Regions from separate parts of the Streptomyces sp. NPDC059909 genome, predicted to be linked through region 2. Evidence: riboswitches for the same ligand, from Rfam matches in the RefSeq annotation. Region 2 holds a riboswitch; each other region holds the start of a gene.
What was found. A riboswitch is a leader RNA that binds a small molecule or an ion and turns the genes downstream of it on or off. The one in region 2 is predicted to bind cobalamin.
Positions count from the first base shown of each region.

Region 1: linked by a shared signal. The riboswitch ahead of cobN (cobaltochelatase subunit CobN) and the one ahead of ACFV9O_RS36810 (CbtB domain-containing protein) in region 2 are both predicted to bind cobalamin.
Region 3: linked by a shared signal. The riboswitch ahead of ACFV9O_RS25085 (prenyltransferase/squalene oxidase repeat-containing protein) and the one ahead of ACFV9O_RS36810 (CbtB domain-containing protein) in region 2 are both predicted to bind cobalamin.

Region 1 covers NZ_JBHWKX010000001.1:317,483-321,729, forward strand. The annotation lists gene ACFV9O_RS01485 (precorrin-2 C(20)-methyltransferase) at 1-216, opposite strand, end outside; gene ACFV9O_RS01490 (precorrin-8X methylmutase) at 213-854, opposite strand; gene ACFV9O_RS01495 (cobalamin biosynthesis protein CobG) at 851-2,185, opposite strand; cobalamin riboswitch at 2,266-2,402, shown strand; gene cobN (cobaltochelatase subunit CobN) at 2,440-4,247, shown strand, end outside.
Region 2 covers NZ_JBHWKX010000110.1:4,211-8,457, forward strand. The annotation lists gene ACFV9O_RS36800 (DUF1345 domain-containing protein) at 1-559, opposite strand, end outside; gene ACFV9O_RS36805 (histidine phosphatase family protein) at 731-1,297, opposite strand; cobalamin riboswitch at 1,404-1,586, shown strand; gene ACFV9O_RS36810 (CbtB domain-containing protein) at 1,621-1,842, shown strand; gene ACFV9O_RS36815 (CbtA family protein) at 1,864-2,637, shown strand; gene ACFV9O_RS36820 (heavy metal translocating P-type ATPase) at 2,732-4,247, opposite strand, start outside.
Region 3 covers NZ_JBHWKX010000039.1:62,535-66,781, forward strand. The annotation lists gene ACFV9O_RS25075 (energy-coupling factor transporter transmembrane component T) at 1-178, opposite strand, end outside; gene ACFV9O_RS25080 (SCO2322 family protein) at 214-948, opposite strand; gene ACFV9O_RS25085 (prenyltransferase/squalene oxidase repeat-containing protein) at 963-2,231, opposite strand; cobalamin riboswitch at 2,344-2,478, opposite strand; gene ACFV9O_RS25090 (MBL fold metallo-hydrolase) at 2,515-3,552, opposite strand; gene ACFV9O_RS25095 (CorA family divalent cation transporter) at 3,929-4,247, shown strand, end outside.

The sequences.
Region 1 (4,247 bases), on a different contig from region 2:
CTCGACCGTGATCGGGTACATCAGCCGTTCCTCGATGTGGTCGGGGCGCAGATGCCTCGCCACGATCGAGCGGGCGATCGAACGGCCGTGCCGGGCGCAGTGGTACGCGACGACGTCCGCCTCCGCGACGACCTCGACCGCCCGCAGGGTCATCAGGGACGGGTCGCCGGGACCGAGTCCGACTCCGTACAGCCGGCCGACCTGCTGCGTGCTCACTCTGCCTCACTCGCTATCGCGTTGATCGCTGCCGCGGCCATGGCGCTTCCGCCGCGCCGCCCTCGTACCACCAGGTGCTCGATGCCGCCGCCGTGTCCGGCGAGCGCGTCCTTGGACTCGGCCGCGCCGATGAAGCCGACCGGGACGCCGATGACCGCGGCCGGGCGGGGCGCGCCCTCGTCGATCATCTCCAGGAGCCGGAAGAGGGCGGTGGGCGCGTTGCCGACGGCCACGACCGAGCCTTCGAGCCGGTCGCGCCACAGTTCGAGTGCGGCGGCGCTGCGGGTCGTGCCCAGCTCGGCGGCGAGCGCGGGCACGGACGGCTCGGACAGCGTGCAGATCACCTCGTTGTCCGCGGGTAGCCGCTTGCGGGTGACGCCGCTGGCGACCATCTGGGCGTCGCACAGGATGGGCGCACCGGCGCGCAGGGCCTCGCGGGCGCGGGCCACCACGGCGGGTGAGTACGCGAGATCGCGGACGAGATCGACCATGCCGCAGGCGTGGATCATCCGCACCGCGACCTGGCTGACGTCGGCGGGGAGCGCGGCGAGGTCGGCCTCGGCGCGGATGGTGGCAAAGGACCGGCGGTAGATCTCCGCCCCGTCCTTCTCGTAGTCGAACACGGTCTTCTCGCTCATCTCGTGGGTGTGCTCGTGGATGGGGTGGTACGCGCCGCCGCGACCGCGCCGGCCAGTCCCTGGTCCGTCGGTACGTCGACGCCGTGCGCGGTCACCCGGTACGTGCCGTCCGGCGTCGCCATGACGTCCACGTACTCCCCGTGGGGATGCCCGCAGCGCCGCTCGCAGCCGGACCAGTACACGGGCAGGCCGCCGCCGTCGCCCGGCGTCGCGTCCGCCCGTACGTCGGCCAGCGACTTGGCGCACCCGGGCCGGCCGGTGCAGGCGCCGACGCCGTACCAGGGGGAGCCGGTGCCGGTGATGAACCCGGCGTCGTCGAGCTGCCGCAGCCGCGCCTCGGCCGCGTCCCGGCTCCCGAACCCGGGCAGGACGACCCCGCGCCAGGGGGTGAGGCGTACGTGGCCGCCGGGCGCGGGGAGCAGCGCGCGCAGTTGCGCGACGGTGAGCCGCCCGAGCGGCGCGGCGACGGACAGGGCCCAGCCGTTGGGCCCTTCGACGACGCCGGGCCGGGGCCCTGTCCAGGACCCGGTTCGCCCTACGGGCGGGGTTCGAAGCACGCCGGTACCGTCCAGTGGACCGGTGTGTTCGTCCTCGAACGCCGGACCGGCTCCAAAGGTGACGCCCGCCCGCTCCAGATACGTCCCCACCGCCATGTCCTGCCCAGCGGGCAGCTCCCGCACCCGCCACGCGCCCGTGCCCGCCGCGGCCGCCGCAACGAGGAAGGCCTCGGCGGCGGCGAGGGCGGCCCGCGGGGCGTCGGCGGCGCGGACGCGGTACGCCCGGTCCCCCACGCGTACGACGGCCGCACCCTCCGGCTCTGCGAGCAAGGTCACATCCGCGCCGAGCCCCGCCACGTCTCCACGTCCGTCGTCCAGGGCGAACAGGAAACGCCCGGACAGCCCGGCCGCCCAGGCGTTCGCGCACAGCAGCGCGTCCAGCTCGCGCGCCCACAACTGCACGTCGGAGCAGCCGAGTCCGTCGAGTCCGGCCAGCGGCGAGGCCACCACGTTCCGTACCCGCTCATGGGTGTCGGAGGGGAGCAGCCCCGCCTCCCGCAGCAGCTCGGCGAGTTCCGCCCCGCACCCTTCGCCGAGGCCGCGCAGCTCCGCGTTTCCCCGGGAGGTGATGGTCAGGGCGCCGTCGCCCAGCGCCTCCGCCGCGTCGGCCGAGATGGATAGTTGACGTGATGTCAAAAGACCTGCAGGCAGGCGGAGTCGGGCCAGTTTCCCGTCGTCCGCCGTGTGCAGTCGCAGCGCACCCGGGCAGGCATCACCCCGGTCCCGTATGCGGGGTTCGCCCCGGTCCGGGGGTGTTGGCGGTGTGGGCGGCATGGCGGCGAGCATACCCACGTCCCTGCCCGCCTTCTCCGGGCGTCCTTCGAGGTGACCGCCCCCGCGGCAGGGGCAGCCTCTACTATGCAGACGGCACAGGGTCCCAGGACCCTAGGGAGGAAGCCCGGTGAGAATCCGGCGCGGTCCCGCCACTGTGAACCGGGCCTCGTCCACGCGGACCCGGTGAGTCAGGAACTCCCGCCGTCCTACGACCACCCGGGGCGCGGACACCCCGAGGAAGGCCTGCGCACGCGATGACGCACGCGACGATCCTGCTGCTGTCGACCTCCGACACCGACCTGCTCAGCGCCCGCGCGGCCGCGGGCCCGGTCCGGTACCGCTTCGCCAACCCCTCCCGCCTCCCTCTCGACGAGCTGCCCGAGCTCCTCGACGGCACGGACCTCGTGGTCGTACGCCTCCTGGGCGGCATCCGCGCCTGGCAGGAGGGCCTCGACCTGCTGCTCGCCCAGGAGCGGCCCGTGGTCGTCCTCACCGGCGAACAGGCCCCCGACGCCCAGCTGATGGAGGCCTCCACCGTCCCCATCGGCATCGCGGCCGAGGCGCACGCGTACCTCGCGCACGGCGGCCCGGCCAACCTGGAGCAGCTCGCCCGCTTCCTGTCCGACACGGTCCTGCTCACGGGCCACGGCTTCGAACCCCCGGCCCCGGCGCCCACCTGGGGACCGCTCGACCGCACCCCGCGCGGCGCCACCGGCCCCACGGTCGCCGTGCTCTACTACCGCGCCCACCACATGAGCGGCAACACCGCCTTCGTCGGCGCCCTCTGCGACGCCGTCGAGGACGCCGGAGGTCAGGCCAGGCCGCTGTACGTGGCGTCCCTGCGCGCCCCCGAGCCCGAGCTGCTCGACCAGCTGCGCGGCGCCGACGCCATCGTCACCACCGTCCTCGCCGCGGGCGGCACCAGGCCCGCCGAGGCGCAGGCCGGCGGCGACGACGAGTCCTGGGACGCGGGCGCACTCGCCGCGCTCGACGTGCCCGTCCTGCAGGCTCTGTGCCTGACCGGGTCGCGCAGCACGTGGGAGGAGAACGACGAGGGCCTGTCCCCGCTGGACGCCGCCAGCCAGGTCGCGGTCCCCGAGTTCGACGGCCGCCTCATCACCGTGCCGTTCTCCTTCAAGGAGATCGACGAGGACGGCCTCCCGGCCTACGTCGCCGACGCCGAGCGCGCGGCCCGCGTCGCCGGGATCGCCGTGCGCCACGCCCGTCTGCGCCACATCCCGAACGCGGAGAAGCGCCTCGCCCTGGTCCTGTCCGCGTACCCGACGAAGCACTCGCGCATCGGCAACGCCGTCGGCCTCGACACCCCCGCCTCCGCCGTCGCCCTGCTGCGCCGACTCCGCGAGGAGGGCTACGACTTCGGCACGGAGGACATCCCCGGCCTGGCCTCCGGCGACGGCGACGAGCTGATCTACGCCCTCATCGAGGCGGGCGGCCATGACCAGGACTGGCTCACCGAGGAGCAGCTCGCCCGCAACCCGGTCCGTATCCCGGCCGCCGACTACAGGCGCTGGTACGCCACGCTCCCGCAGGAGCTGCGCGAGCACGTGGAGCAGCACTGGGGCCCCGCGCCCGGCGAGATGTTCCTGGACCGCTCCCGCAATCCCGAGGGCGACATCGTGCTGGCCGCCCTGCGGCGCGGCAATCTGCTCATCGTCATCCAGCCGCCGCGCGGCTTCGGCGAGAACCCGATCGCGATCTACCACGACCCCGATCTGCCGCCCTCGCACCACTACCTCGCCGCCTACCGCTGGATCGCGGCCGCGCGGGACGACGGCGGCTTCGGCGCCGACGCGATGATCCACCTCGGCAAGCACGGCAATCTGGAGTGGCTGCCCGGCAAGAACGCGGGCCTGTCCGCCGCCTGCGCGCCCGACGCGGCGCTCGGCGACCTGCCGCTCGTCTACCCGTTCCTGGTCAACGACCCGGGCGAGGGCACCCAGGCCAAGCGCCGTGTGCACGCCACGCTCATCGACCATCTCGTCCCGCCGATGGCCCGCGCCGACTCGTACGGCGACATCGCGCGGCTGGAGCAGCTGCTCGA
Region 2 (4,247 bases):
GTGCGTGCCGCAGCACGATCGCTCGGACGGTCGAACTCGAGACGTCGGTGTCGGACACCTGGTAGGTCATGCCGAGGTTGTAGCTGAAGTAGAAGAAGTCCCGGTACGCCGGCGGGTCGTCGGTATTGAAGTCGATCCCGCCCGCGGTGGCGTAGTAGACGTAGGCGTAGCGGGTGGCGTACATCAGGTGCAGTGCGGCCCACGCCATGAACACGCCGCAGAGCGCGGTCGCGGCGCCGGTGTGGTGGGTGTCGCGCTCGCCGAGCATGAGCAGCAGCACGATGGCGACCAGTCCACACAGGGCGACCGCCACGACCACGAGTTCGTCGGTGACGGGCCGGAAGTCCTCACGCCGGGCATTGCGGTGGGTGGCCGTGGCGTCCATCGGCCAGAGCACCGCCCAGCCCGCCACGACGAAGGCCAGCTGCATCGCGGCGATCCCGGCCAGTGCGCCCAGCGGTACCCCCATCGGCAGCCCGACGGCGACGCCGACCACGGCTCCGAGGACGACCGCACCCGCGAGGCGGGGGACGGCATCGAGTGGCAGCCAGGTGCTCATGCACGACGACGGTAGTCCCGTCCTCGCTGATCAGCGCGGCGGAGCGTGTCGTCCCGGACGGTCGGCCGACGCCGGCTCGACTCAAGTAGGGGAAGCCGTCTCCCGATCGGACTCCGCCCAGCACGCTCTCCTGATCACCCCTCGGACGGCCGGCCGCGTGAAAGGACGAGGCTAGGCCACCGGCCCGTTCAGCCGGAGGTTCCAGCGCCCCGCCCGCCCGGTGAGCGTGACGAGGGACAGCGGGGGCGCGTCGACGCGCCAGAAGGCGGCCGGGGGAGCGCCCAGGGCGTGCACGGTCGCGGCGCGTACGACGGAGGGTTCGGCGACGGCGAGCACGCGGCCCGCGTCCTCGGGCAGGCCGTCCATCCAGTCGGCGACGCGCAGGAGCAGGGCCGTGACGGACTCCCCGCCGTGCGGCGCCGCCGCCGGATCGGTCGCCCAGGCGGCGACTCCGTCGGACTCCTCCGCGGCCACGTCCTCCAGTGAGCGGCCGCTCCAGCGCCCGAAGTCGCAGTCGCGCAATGCGGGTTCGACGGTCGCCGCCGTGAACCCCAGTGCCCCGGTGGTCTGTTCGCACCGGACCGAGGGCGCACGGTAGTGCAGCGACGCCGCGGGCAGCGCGCCCGCCACCGTACGCGCCTCGCGCGCGCCCCGCTCGTCCAGCGGGCCGTCGCCGAACCGGGCTTCCCGCACCGCGGGGCCCGCGGCGGCGCACAGCAGTGTGAGCCGGATCGTCATGGCCGAATACCTCCCCGTCGTCGTTCCCGCGTGGTCCGCCCCCCTGGGGCGTGCGGGTGTGATGCGCGTGATGATGCCAGGGGTGCCGAGAGTCACAGGTCACCTGGTCATGGGCGGTATCGACGGTCCGTACCGCCGCCTGTACCCTCTGCTCCGAAAGGACGACGGCGCACACGGAAGCCCGGTGGAAACCCGGCACGGTCGCGCCACTGTGTGCCGAGCGGCAACTCCCCCTGCGGGAGGGGCTGTCCGGTGAGTCAGACCCGTTGCCGTCGTCATGTGCTCCACACAATGCGGGACGCGTGTTCCCGAGGAGGTACGCCGTGGCTCAGTCCGCCATCACCCCTGTCCCCCTTGCTCCGCCCTCCGTGGCGAAGCTGCCGGTCCGGGCGATTCTGCCCTGGGCCGCCTTCTTCGGCCTGCTGATGCTCGTGCTGCTGTACTTCGTCGGCGCCGAGCAGGGCGCCTTCTCCGTGTTCTCCGGCGAGAGCGTCCACGAGTGGGTGCACGACGGCCGGCACCTGCTGGGCTTCCCCTGCCACTGATACGGGACGGACGCAACCAAGATGAACTCCGTCACCGTACGCGCCCTGTTGGTGCGCGGCATGATCGCGGGTGTCCTGGCCGGGCTGGTCGCCTTCGGATTCGCCTACGTGGTGGGCGAGCCGAGTGTGGACGCCGCCATCGCCTTCGAGTCCGCGCACTCCCATGAGCACGGCGAAGAGGAGCTGGTCAGCCGTGCGGTGCAGTCGACCGCGGGACTGGCCACGGCCGCCCTCGTCTACGGCATCGCACTCGGCGGTATCACCGCCCTGGCGTTCTGCTTCGCGCTGGGCCGCGTCGGCCGCTTCGGCGCCAGGGCCACCGCGGCCCTGGTCGCCCTGGGCGGCTTCGTCACCGTCGCTCTGGTGCCCTTCCTGAAGTACCCCGCCAACCCGCCCGCCGTCGGCGACCCGGCAACCCTCAACCAGCGCACCGCGCTGTTCTTCCTGATGATCGCCCTGAGCGTGCTGCTGGCGATCGGCGCGCTGCTGTTCGGACGGAGCCTCGCACGGCGCTGGGGCACCTGGAACGCCGCGGTGGCCGCAAGTGCCGCCTTCGCGGCGGTCCTTGGGGTCGCCATGGCCTTCCTCCCGGCCGGGGATGCGCTCCCCGAGCACTTCCCGGCCGCCGTGCTGTGGGAGTTCCGGCTCGCCTCGCTGGGTGTCCAGGCCCTGCTCTGGGCAGCCCTGGGGCTGATCCTCGGCCCGCTCGCGGAACGGGTCCTGGAACCCCGGTCCGCGCAGCGGCCGGCCTCGGCGGACCCGGCAGCACCATCCGCGTCGGCTCCGGCGCACTGACGCGCGGGGGAGACGCGCGCGAGGGACCCGTCGGGGGCGCGCCCGGCGGGTCCCTGTCGCTTCGCCGGCCTGCGGAACGGGCGGGCGACGGCGGTCAGCCGGCGGCGCGGAAGCGGCGCAGGCGCAGGCTGTTGCCGACGACGAAGACGGACGAGAAGGCCATGGCCGCGCCCGCGATCATGGGGTTGAGCAGGCCGGCGGCCGCGAGTGGCAGGGCCGCCACGTTGTAGGCGAAGGCCCAGAACAGGTTCGACCTGATGGTGCCGAGGGTCCTGCGCGCGAGCCGGATGGCGTCCGCCGCGGCCCTCAGGTCGCCGCGTACCAGGGTCAGATCGCCGGCTTCGATGGCGGCGTCCGTGCCCGTGCCCATGGCCAGACCCAGGTCGGCCTGGGCGAGTGCCGCGGCGTCGTTCACGCCGTCGCCGACCATGGCAACCGAACGGCCCTCGCCCTGGAGCCGCTTGACGACGGCGGCCTTGTCCTCGGGCATCACCTCGGCGATCACCTCGTCGATGCCGACCTCGGCCGCGACCGCGTCGGCGACCGCCTTGTTGTCGCCGGTCAGGAGGATCGGCGTCAGGCCCAGGCCGCGCAGCCGGCGGATCGCCTCGGCGCTGGTGTCCTTGACCGCGTCGGCGACCTCGAGCAGGGCGCGGGCCTCGCCGTCCCAGGCGACCGCGATGGCGGTACGTCCGGACGCCTCGGCCTCCGCCCTGGCGCGCTCCAGGCCTGCGGGCAGGCCCATCGCCCACTCGGCCAGCAGCTTCTCGCGGCCGACGAGGACGGCGTGGCCGTCCACGATGCCCTGCACGCCGAGCCCGGGGAGGTTCGCGAAGTCCTCCGGGGTGGGCAGGGTGCCCAGCCGTTCCAGGGCGCCGGTGGCGACGGCCCGGGCGACGGGGTGCTCGGAGACGTGCTCCAGCGCGCCCGCCAGCCGCAGCACCTCCGCTTCGTCCTGGCCGTCGGCGGTGTGCACCTTCAGCAGGGTCATCCTGCCGGTGGTGACGGTGCCGGTCTTGTCCAGGACGACGGTGTCGACCTTGCGGGTGGACTCCAGGACTTCGGGGCCCTTGATGAGGATGCCGAGCTGGGCGCCGCGGCCCGTGCCGACCATGAGGGCCGTCGGGGTGGCCAGACCCAGGGCGCACGGGCAGGCGATGATCAGTACGGCGACGGCGGCGGTGAACGCGGCCGTCAGGCCCGCGCCGTTGCCGAGCCAGAAGCCGAGTGTGCCGAGCGCGAGCGCGATGACGACGGGCACGAACACGGCGGAGATCCTGTCGGCGAGGCGCTGGGCGGCCGCCTTGCCGTTCTGGGCGTCCTCGACGAGCTTCGCCATCCGCGCGAGCTGTGTGTCGGCGCCCACGCGCGTGGCCTCGACGACGAGCCGTCCGCCGGCGTTCAGCGTCGCGCCGGTGACCGAGTCGCCCTCGCCCACCTCGACCGGCGCGGACTCGCCGGTCAGCATGGAGGCGTCCACCGCGGAGGCGCCCTCGACGACGGTGCCGTCGGTGGCGATCTTCTCCCCGGGACGGACCAGGAAGCGGTCGCCGACCTGCAACTCGGCCGTCGGGATCAGCACTTCACGGCCGTTGCGCAGGACCGTGACG
Region 3 (4,247 bases), on a different contig from region 2:
CCTCGGGGGCGCGCAGGGCTGCGCCGAGGGGCGTCCGCCGCCCCGGGCCTCCGTGGAGCGCCCCGCCCCGGCGGTACGTGGTGCCCCGGCGCGTGGCATTCCGGTCGGTGCGGCCGGTGTCTCCGCCCTCAAGCGCCGTACGGGCGTGATGCGCGCGCCGGTCCCCGTCCCCGGGCACCGGACGGGCTTGGTGGGGGGCGGGCTTCGGGGGAGTCATCCGCGACGGCGGCGGGACTGCCGGAACGCCGCCGCGCCCAGCGCGAGGACCGCTGCGACGCCCGCGATGACACCCACCGACGGGCCGCTGCCCGAGTCCGTGGTCACGACCGTTGCCGTGGGGGAGTCCGTAGCGGCCGGGGCCGTCCGTGTGAGCGGCGGCATCGCGGGCGTCCCGGCCGACACCTGCTCGCCGCAGCCCGACTTCGGGTAGGACGAGATCGCGCAGAGCAGCGCATCGCTGTTGTAGCGCAGCGGCTTCGCGACCGCGGCCAAAGCGTCCGCACTCGTGGCGGACGGGTCGACCTGGGCGCAGGCCGTGCGCCGGTCGGGCGTCGGCGGGGTGTCGCCCTCGGGCGCGTCCGCCGGGGTGCCGAAGTCGATGACGATGCCGACCCGCTTGGTGCCCGCCTTGGCGGGGACGTCCGCGCACAGGGTCGCGAAGTCCGGGGCGGTGCGCGGCTTCGCCGAGTCCGCGGAGTCGGTGCTGACCGAGAAGCGGAAGCCGTTCACCTCGCCGTCGGCGGGCCGGGCGGTGGCCGGGCCCTGAGTGGCGTAACCCCAGGCGCCGCCGGACCGGCCGTCGGACTGCCAGAACGACCAGTATCGGTAGCCGGCCGCCTGCGCGGGCGACGCCACCAGCAGAGCGAGAGCCGCGCCGAGGACCACGACCACGCCGAGCAGCGGGGCCGCGCCGAGGACCCGGGCCGCCGTGAGGCGCCTGGGCGTCACCGCCTGCCCGGGTATCACTGCTTGTTCTTCCGGCGGCCGCTGATCAGGAAGCCGGCGCCCACGCCCGCCGCGAGGCCCGCACCGATGATCCACCAGATGCCGGCGCTGTCGCCGCCGGCGACCTCGGCCCCGTCGTCGTCGCCGGCCTGCCGGGTCGGGGTCGGGGCGACCGTGGACGCGGGCGCGGGGCCGGTCGCGTTCAGCTGCGCGACCAGGTCGGCGCCGCCGAAGTCCCGCGGGTCGGCGCCGTACGCGTGCGCGGCGAGGACGAGCTGGGCGTAGGCGGCCGGGCCGCCCTCCTTCGCCCAGGCGGCGGAGTTCTTCTCCAGCCAGGCCACCGCGCCGGCCGCCTTGTCGCCGTGTCCGGCGGCGGACAGGGCGAGCACCGCGTCCGCGGTGTTGCCGAAGTCGGGCTGCGGGGCGGGGTCGGCGGCGCCGGGCAGCGGCGGGGAGTCGAGGTGGCCGGTCTTGGCGAGGGCCGTCGCGAGGTAGGCCGCGCCGTTGCGGGCGGACTGCTCGGGGGTGGCCTTGGCGGGGGTGTCGCACTTCGGGTCCCCGGCCGGCTTCGGGCCCTTGACGACCATGCCGCGGCCGAGCCCGCCGAGCACGCCCGCCGCGGTCGCGTCGCCGTTCGCGAGCAGCTTGCCCGCCTTGTCCGGCTGGTACGCGAACGCCCCCCCGCCCGCCGTGTCCGCGCACGGGATCGCGTACGACACGAGCGCGTCGTACGGGTTCTTGCCGCTGCTCGACGTGATCGTGGCCGGTCGCGCGTCGGCCACCGCGAAGGCGCCGATCACGATCGCGGTGGAGTTGGCGTCCGACGGCATGCCCGGGTTGTAGCTCCAGCCGCCGTCCGCGTTCTGCACGGACTTCAGCCAGGCGATGCCCTTGGCGACCTCGGCCTCGTGCCCGCCGAGGGCGGTCAGGGCCTGCAGCGCCGCGGCGGTGGCGTTGGTGTCCGGCATCGTCTTGCCGTCGCAGGGCTTGGAGACGTCCGCGCGGTAGGACGCGAAGCCGCCGTTGGCGCACTGCTGCCCGGTCAGCCAGGCAACGGCCTCCGCGGCCGGTACTTCCTTCATGGCGTCCTGGGCGAGCAGCGCCAGCGACTGCCGCCAGACACCGTCGTACGTCGGGTCCTTCGTGCCGTACAGCCCGGAGGGGATCACGGGCGTCGGCGTCGGAGAGGGAGACGGCGCGGCGGTCGCGGCCGGGGCGCCGGCCACGGCTCCACAGAGCACGGCGGAAGCGGCGGCGAGCGCGGCTGCGCTGCGGCGAACGTTCATGGCGGGCGGTGCCTCTCCTGTGGGGAGCCGGGCACAGGCGCGCGTTGGCACCAGGCTCCGGCCCCGTATACCTCGACGGTGCCTCCGCCACCGGGTGGTCCCGTTGGCAGGAGCCGGTCACGTCCCGGTACGAGGCATTCCGACTCACCGCCTGCGACGGCGGCTCACGGCTGCGGGTCAGTGCCGGATTCGCACCGGCTTCCCCCCGTACGGGCATGATGACGACTCGCACACTCTACCGGCCCGTATCCGTGCGGCCCCTGGGTGGATGGCAGGGCGTGGGTCACACCGCCATGTACGTCACGGGTGCGCTGCCCGGGACCGCCTCGGCCCGACCCAGCTTCACCAGGCGGCGCAGATGGGACTCCGCTTCCGAGACGGCGATGTTGCGCGAGCCGTAGGGGATCTGGTCCCAGGGGCGGTTCCACTCCATGCGCTCGGCGAGCTGCCAGGGGGTCAGCGGGGTGGCGAGGAGGGTCAGCAGGCCGGTGAGGCGGGCCTCGTGGTGGGCGAGCAGCTCCCGCACCCGTGCCGCGGGGTCGGTGAAGGCGTGCTGGTGGGCCGGGAGGACCTCGGCGACGCCGAGGCGGCCGACGCGCTCGAGCGAGTCCAGGTAGTCGCCGAGCGGGTCGGTGACGGTGGAGTCGTCCGGGTCCTCGTAGAGGCCGATGTGCGGGGAGATCCCGGGCAGGAGGTGGTCGCCGGAGAAGAGGCGGCCGCGGCCCGGGAGGTTCGCCGGATGGTCCTCCTCCAGGTGGAGGCAGACATGGCCGGGGGTGTGGCCGGGCGTCCATATCGCGCGGAGCCGGCGGCCTGCCAGGTCCAGCAGCTCGCCGGGGACGATCTCCCGGTCGGGCAGGGCGGCCCGCAGACCGGGCAGGGTCCGCATCCGGCCGGAGTCACGGGCCGCGCGCAGCGGGGCGAGGTGCTCCTCCGGGGCGCCGACCGCGGCGAGCTTGCCCGCCAGGTAGTCGAGCCAGGCGCCCGGCTGTGCCTCGCGGGTGCGGCGTACGACGTCGGTGTCGGCGGCGTGCATGGCGATCCAGGCACCGGACGCCTCGCGCACCTGGCCCGACAGCCCGTGGTGGTCGGGGTGGTGGTGGGTGATGACGACGCCGTGGATGTCGCCGACGGAGGTGCCGAGGGCGGCGAGGCCCTCGGTGAGGGCACCCCAGGAGGCGGGGTCGTCCCAGCCGGTGTCGACGAGGACGGGCCCGCGGTCCGTCTCGACGACGTGGACCAGGGTGTGGCCGAGCGGGTTGTCCGGGATGGGGACCTGGAGGGACCAGACGCCTCCGCCGTGCTCCGTCACCTGTGGCATACGTCCTCGTCTCCCCTGTGCGGCACGGGCATTGCTCACTATAGCCAGAACTGATGGACCGTCAGAACGGCCGGGGAGTGTTTGCCGGGATCCGCGGCTGACCTGCGCCTCGGTGTCGCCGTTGTGACCGATCGGCGACGACACGGCTGGACTCATGAGGCGAGGGCCTCGATCTGATGCGACCGTCCGGAGGGTGCGGCGAAAGGGCTCCCGCCACTGTGGCGCCGCCTGAGAATCCCACGACAGGTCCCCTTCGGTGCGACCTCATCTGTTCGGGTGATCACCCGGCGGTGCGAACGAGTCTCTCCGCATGCGTGAACGTCAGGGTGTGCGCAGGCTGGGAGAAGCTGCCGCCCGTGATGCACGGTGAGGGACGATGATCGTATCCGTGGTGTCGATGCCGGAAGGGATCGTCGCTCGTACAAGCCTGCCGGAGGCCCGTGAGCGTCTCGCGGCATCGCGCTTCCTGCTCGTGGACATCGAGCTGCCAGAGAAGGCGCCGCCCGGCGAACAGCCGGTCTCCGAGCAGCTCGGTCTGGAAGCCGAGGACTTGACGTGGCTGGGCAGGGAGGGCGAATCCGTACGGGCCGAGTTCTTCGGCGACAGCGCGGGCTTCGTCGTGCCCGTGGTCGAAACGGGCCAGGTCACCCATGTCCATGCCTACGTGACCGAGCGGTACCTGATCATGGTTCGCC